DNA from 2 places in the Primorskyibacter flagellatus genome. Region 1 is predicted to be linked to the other one. Evidence: riboswitches for the same ligand, from Rfam matches in the RefSeq annotation. Region 1 holds a riboswitch; the other holds the start of a gene.
What was found. A riboswitch is a leader RNA that binds a small molecule or an ion and turns the genes downstream of it on or off. The one in region 1 is predicted to bind cobalamin.
Positions count from the first base shown of each region.

Region 2: linked by a shared signal. The riboswitch ahead of ACN0WV_RS12255 (TonB-dependent receptor plug domain-containing protein) and the one ahead of ACN0WV_RS06720 (DUF4198 domain-containing protein) in region 1 are both predicted to bind cobalamin.

Region 1 covers NZ_JBLWVF010000004.1:68,704-72,107, forward strand. The annotation lists gene cobA (uroporphyrinogen-III C-methyltransferase) at 1-196, shown strand, start outside; gene cobF (precorrin-6A synthase (deacetylating)) at 193-948, shown strand; cobalamin riboswitch at 1,015-1,214, shown strand; gene ACN0WV_RS06720 (DUF4198 domain-containing protein) at 1,362-2,147, shown strand; gene cbiM (cobalt transporter CbiM) at 2,155-2,766, shown strand; gene ACN0WV_RS06730 (cobalt ABC transporter permease) at 2,763-3,350, shown strand; gene cbiQ (cobalt ECF transporter T component CbiQ) at 3,354-3,404, shown strand, end outside.
Region 2 covers NZ_JBLWVF010000010.1:50,547-53,950, reverse strand. The annotation lists gene rsmH (16S rRNA (cytosine(1402)-N(4))-methyltransferase RsmH) at 1-218, opposite strand, end outside; gene mraZ (division/cell wall cluster transcriptional repressor MraZ) at 222-725, opposite strand; cobalamin riboswitch at 1,396-1,604, shown strand; gene ACN0WV_RS12255 (TonB-dependent receptor plug domain-containing protein) at 1,745-3,404, shown strand, end outside.

The sequences.
Region 1 (3,404 bases):
TCCGGGCCTTCTGGCGCGCCTGCTGGCACATGGCCTGCCGCCCGACACGCCCGCCATTCTGGCCGAGGATGTCAGCCGGCCTGAACAGCACATCACCCGATCGGATGTTACAACTCTGGCCGCACGGCTGTCACAGGAGGTTGGCGACAGCGCGGCGCTGATCCTTTATGGCCCCTTGGCCGAGCCACCGGCATGACCGCCGCATCCTTCGATCTTTGGCTGATCGGCATTGGTACCGGCAGCCCGGCGCATGTCACCGGCGAGGGAATGCAGGCCCTGCGCGATGCGGCAGTGGTGCTGGTGCCTGACAAGGGCGCGGGCAAGGGCGACCTGGCGGCGTTGCGATACCACATCCTGAAAGCCAGCGGCACGCAGGCGCGGGTTGTCACCTTTGACTACCCGGTGCGCGACCCCGCCTTGCCTTATCGCGAAAGAGTCGCGCGTTGGCATGACGAGATCGCCCGCCGCTGGCAGAGCGCGCTGGCCGGGGCAGGGCAGAACGGGCCGGTGGCGCTGCTGGTCTGGGGCGATCCTTCGCTATACGACAGCACGCTGCGCATTGCCCGGCGGCTGACCCCCGTGCCGCGCCTGCGGGTGGTGCCGGGTATCACCGCCATTCAGGCCCTGACGGCAGCGCATGCGCTGACGCTGAACACGCTCAACGGGCCGGTAACGATCACAACAGGGCGGCGGCTGCGCGATCATGGCTGGCCCGAGGACGCAGAGACGTTGGTCGTGATGCTGGATGGCGATTGCACCTTTCAGACCCTGCCTCCCGATACGCGTATCTGGTGGGGGGCCTTTCTGGGAATGCCGGAACAGATACTGGAGCATGGCCGGATCGGCGATGTCGCGCAACGGATTATCCGAATCCGAGCAGAGACGCGGGCGCGGCATGGCTGGATCATGGACACCTATCTGTTGCGCGCGCAAACCGCCGAGTCTTAGGGCCGTTGCACAGAACTGGTGGCCTGCGGCACGTATTATGGATTGACGCCAGGCATCCTGGTCTGTCAATTAAGCGCCATGACCGGTCCCGTTGCTTTTCGGGCGAAAGAGGGAATGTAGTGCGGTGCCGTTTCGCGCCAAGTCTACAGCTGCCCCCGCAACTGTCAGCGGCGAGCAGGGCCAATATGCCACTGGAGCAATCCGGGAAGGCTGGCCCAACGCATTGACCCGCAAGCCAGGAGACCTGCCGGACATGTGCCCCATGGTAAACGGGGCGCATCCACCGGACGCCGGGGTGTGCGTTTGGCCGTGGCATCCGCGCGCCGATCTCTGGTGCACCGTCCCGGTCTGATCTTTCCCCGCCGTTCACATGAAAAAGGTGCCGGGTGTGGCACCATAAACGGGACGGATTGATGAAGAAGACCCTTATTGCCAGCGCTGTTGCGCTGACCCTGCCTGCGATGGCCTCGGGACATTTCCTGCTGGAATATACCACAGACACGATGATCGAACGCCCCGGCGATGTGCCGGTAAAGCTGATCTTCTGGCATCCCATGGACAACGGTCATGTGATGGACCTGGATCTGCCACAAGACTTCTACATGATCCATAATGGCGAAAAGACTGACCTGAAGGACACGCTGGAGCCCGTACAATTCACCGGCGGCGAAAACAGCGGTGCCGCCTTCAAGGGAAGCGTGCCGGTCAAACGCTCGGGCGATTACATTCTGGTCACGGTGCCGGTCCCTTATTACGAGGAATCCGAGGATATCTATATCCAGCAGATCACCAAGGCGTTCCTGAACCGCAGCGAATTGCCAACCGACTGGATGAACCCGGTCGGCTTGCCCACGGAAATCGTGCCGCTCAACAAGCCTTACAACATCTTGGCCGGGTCGAGCTTTACCGGGCAGGTCCTGGCCGAGGGCCAGCCGGTTGCCGGTGCCGAGATCGAAATCGAATACATGGCGGCCGAGCCCGACATGGAAAATGCTGCGTCAAGCGCGCCGGTCGTGGGCGCGCTGCCGGGTGGAACCATTGTCGCCGTTTCCGATACCAACGGATATTTCACTTTCGGAGTCCCCAAGGCCGGATATTGGGGCTTTGCCGCGCTCGGCTCTGGCCCTGCGACCGAGCATGAAGGCAAGGAACTGAGCCAGGACGCGGTGATCTGGATCCGCGCCTGGGACATGGAGTGATCCGGCCATGCACATCGTAGATGGCGCGCTGTCCAATCCGGTGGTGATCGCCGGGGCGGTTGCGGCAGTGGGCGGCATCGCGCTTGGCCTGCGCAGCCTGACATTGGAACGCATCCCCGCTGCGGGGGTGCTGTCGGCCAGCTTCTTTGTCGCCTCGCTGATCCATGTGCCCATCGGGCCATCCTCGGTACATCTGATTCTGAACGGTCTGGCCGGGCTTTTGCTTGGCTTCGCCGCTTTTCCGGCGCTGTTTGTCGGCCTGTTGTTGCAGGCGGTGTTCTTCGGCTTTGGCGGGTTGACGGTGCTTGGGGTCAATACGGTGAATATCGCGCTGCCCGCCGTGCTGGCCTGGATGGTGTTCGGGCGGCTGATCGGGCGCGGCTCGCCGGTTCAGGGTGCCATCTGGGGCGGTGTTGGCGGGGCCTTTGCCATTGCCGCAACGACGGGGATGGTGGCCGTTTCTCTGGCCATGTCGGGCGATGAATTCCTGCCCGCCGCGAAACTGGTCTTCTTTGCCCATGTTCCGGTCATGGCCATCGAGGCCGTGCTGACTGGCTTTGCCATATTGCTTGCCCGCAAGGTCAAACCCGAGCTGTTCGTCAAAGGACTCCCCGCATGAAACATCTGATCCTTGCTCTGATGCTGATCGTGGCCCCCCTGCCTGCGCTGGCACATAAGGTCATCGCGGGGGTGTTCCCCGCCGGTGAAGCCATCGAAGGCGAAATCGGGTTTTCAAACGGTGACATGGCCACAAATGCAGAGGTCGTCGTGACCGGTCCGGATGGTGCCGAACTGGGCCGTGCGATCACCGATGGGGACGGGTTCTTTATCTTCGTCCCCTCTTTGCCCGTGGCGCATATGTTCAGCGTCAATCTGGGGGCAGGCCATGTCGCCGAGGTAACGATGCCTGCCGATCAGGTGGCCGAGATTCTTGGCGAAGCGGCACCGGAAAGCGCGAGTTCCGCCATGGCCGAAATACCTCAAGCGACCGCGACGGGCGGCGTCACAGTCGCGACGCTGACCGGAACAGAGCGGCAGGCCATCGCCGAGGCGGTGCGCGACGAAATCCGCCCCCTCCGCCGTGAGATCGCGGCCTATAAGGAGCATAACGGCTTTCAGACCATCCTTGGCGGCATCGGCTATATCGTGGGGCTGTTCGGGCTGGGCTTTTACCTCGCGGCGCGCCGCAAGCTGGAGGCCTAGGACATGGCACATGCGCTTGGACAGAATGAAAAGACGCTGACCGAAACCGGCGCG
Region 2 (3,404 bases), on a different contig from region 1:
CCATATTCCGCCGCCCAGTCCCCGGCCATGTCAAAAACCATCGGGTCGCGGTCAATGCCGATGACCTGCTCGGCACCAGCCTCCAGCAACCCGCGCGCATAGCCGCCCGCACCGAAGGTGCCGTCAATCCAGATGCCTTCTACAGGCGAAACCGCCCGCAGAAGCGGGCGTAGCAAGACCGGGATATGCGGGGCAGAAGGCGGGGCGGCGGGTGGCATCTCTTACGCGCCTCCTTCATCTTCCAGGAAACTCAGCGGATCGAAATCCTCGGGCAGCTCGTCCAGGAATTCTTCGGTCTTGGCCAGTTCTTCCCGCTCAAAGGTTTCGGGATTCCAGATCTGGAACGTATCGCCCGCGCCAATGAAAAACGCCTGCCCGTCAAGGCCGATCTTCTGGCGCAGCTTGGCAGGCAGGACCAGACGCCCGGTCTCGTCGACATTGGTGGGATGGGACTGGCCTTGGAAAAGCTGTTGCAGAATCCGGCGTTGCCGCGATCCGCGCGGCTTTGCGTCGATCTTGCTGTCCACCTCTTCGATGGCCTCGATCGTGTAGCATTCCAGAAATTTGCGGCGATGGTCGCCATAGACAATCACAAGCTCGGGGTTCAGCCCTTCGGTCCAGTTCGGATCGCACTCTTCCAGTACACGACGAAAAGAGGCCGGGATGGATACCCTGCCTTTCGCATCTACCTTGAGTTGGCTTTCGCCTCTGAACCTGCGACCCACTGCCCTGCCGCTTCCTTCGATTGCCCCACCCGGTTTTCCCGGTCCCTAAACGCGAAAGGGCGGGCTGATCTGCTGCCACTGATCAACCCGCCACCCTCGTCCCGCTTTGTGCGGATATGTCCAGCTACACGCGCCATCTGGGGGGATGTCTGCTCGCTCGCGCGCCGGATCTTTGGTCACGATGAAAGGCGGAGCCTGTATGAAACCTGCCGTTCTTGTTTTTGTTGGGAGAATGTTTCGGGGTTCTTTGTGTGCCCCTTCGTCCCGTCCCTCATCGTGTTTACAGGGATACTATGGGAATTGATGGCGATCAATAGGAATTTATGGTCCTGAGCCACTGCATCTAGTTTTCCACACCCCTACAAAACAACATATCGTTGCCATCCTGCAAAACTGGACGCGATTTGTAGCGGATGGATAGAAACTACACACCAGATATAGCGCCCAAACCGCGCCGCGTTTTTCCCATGAGTTTGTCGATTTTTTCTCGACTGGTGACCGCTTTCACACAGCACTGGCCAAGCCATCGCCACGAATCGTGGTTGCATCTGTCGCTTTTGCGCGGAATCCCCCTGTTGGCGGTATGAATTCCCATCCGTCCCATGCAATCCCGTCTGACAGCCTTCTTTCGCCCTTATAATTCCACTCTTGCCTTGAAAATGCCTGCGCAGTAGAGCGTTCGTATCTCGGTTCGGGCTGTCAAACGTCCGACGAAGAGGGAACGCGGTGCGGGGCATGCCCTTATTCCGCGGCTGCCCCCGCAACTGTGAGCGGCGAGCGCGGTCGGATGATGTCACTGTGGTGTGCGCGCACCCACGGGAAGGCCCGACCAAGCGACGACCCGCAAGCCAGGAGACCTGCCGGGAAGATCACCCTATTCGGGCGCGGGGGGCGCCGGGATAACGGTTCTCCGTTGCGGTGACAGACCTTCACCGTTCGCGGATGGGCACCCCTTTCCCGAGCCAGACATAAAGCGCCGGTGCCCGGATTGCGCCGCTTCGATCTGGAAAGGATCGTCCATGAAACAAACCCTCGCCCCGGCCTCCCTGCTGGCGATCGGCCTCGCCCTGCCCGCAATGGCGCAGGAATACACCATCCTCGACACGATCACCGTTTATGCCAACCAGTCCAGCCTGCCGCTGTCGCGCACAGGCGCTTCCGTGGATGTCATCGACAAGGATGATATTGCCGACACGCCCAGCGCGTCGCTGTCTTCGATCATCTCCGGCACGGCAGGCGTCACCTTCACCCAGCCCGACGGCCCCGGTGGTCTGTCATATAGCGGTGCAAACTACGTCCGCCTGCGCGGGCTTGACCAAAAATACGCCCCGGTGCTGCTGAACGGCATCGACATTTCCGACCCATCCGCCACCCAGACCAGCTTTGACTGGAAGAATACGCTGCTCGGCGGCATCAGCCGGGTCGAGGTCGTCAGAGGCGCGCAATCGGCCTTATACGGGTCCGAGGCCGTGGCAGGCGTCATCGCCATCACCGCCGCCCAAGCCCCCGAAGAACCGGGCCGCGAAGGCTCTGTCGCGATCGAAGCCGGGTCTTACGGAACCGCGCGCGGCACGCTGAGCTACGGTATCGCGACCGACAATGCCGGGTTCGCGGTCACCGCCTCGCGGGTGCGCACCGACGGCATCAGCGCCTACTCCAATGACGATGAGGAGGACGGCTTTGCCGGCGGCCAATACACGTTCGACGCCTATTACCGCGTCACGCCGGATGTGAAACTCGGCCTGACTGGCTTCGCCTTCGATTCCGAGTTTGACTACGACCCCGGTGCCAGCACCGGCGACACGCAACAACGGGGCCTGCGCGCCTATGTCGAGGCCGATACCGGTGCCGTGCATCACGAATTCGACATGTCCCGCTTTACCGTGGATCGCGACACGCCGCTGTCCTTCACTCAGGCTTATGAAGGCGAACGCGACAAGGTCGGCTATAACGGAACCTGGACCGCGACCGACGCCCTGACCGTGTCCTTCGGGGCCGACTGGACCCGCGAAACTGCCGAAAGCTTCACCGATGACGAGGTTGTGGTGCGCGGCCTCTTTGGCGAGGTTCAATACGCGGCGACGCCCGATCTTGATCTGGCCCTGTCCGTTCGCCATGACGACAACCTGCAATTCGGCGGTTTCACCACCGGACGTGCCGCATTGAACTGGCGGCTGCGCGATGACCTTACCATCCGCTCGACGCTGGCCAACGGCTTCCGCGCCCCGTCCCTGAACGAACTGTTCGGCGGCTTCGGCGCGAACCCGAACCTTGACCCGGAGAAAAGCCGCAGCTTCGATCTGGGGCTGGAAAAGACCTTTGCAAACGGCGCAGAGGTGACGGCGACGCTGTTCTATACCGAGATCGACGATCTCATCCAGTACACCACTGCCTATAATCAGGTTGAAGGCACATCCGTGTCCAAAGGGGTTGAGCTTTCGGGCCTCCTGCCGATTTCTGACCGGGTGACATTGACCGGCGCATTCACCTACACCGATGCGCGCGACTCCGACAACGATCCGCTTCAGCGTGTGCCGCGCTATGCGCTTGACCTTGGCGTTGCCGCGGACATCACCGACCGGATCAGCGCGTCGGCCAGCCTGCAACGTCGCGCTGACTTGCCCGCAACCTTCGGCACGGGTTTCACGCCCGAGGATGTGGCAAATTACACCGTGGTCA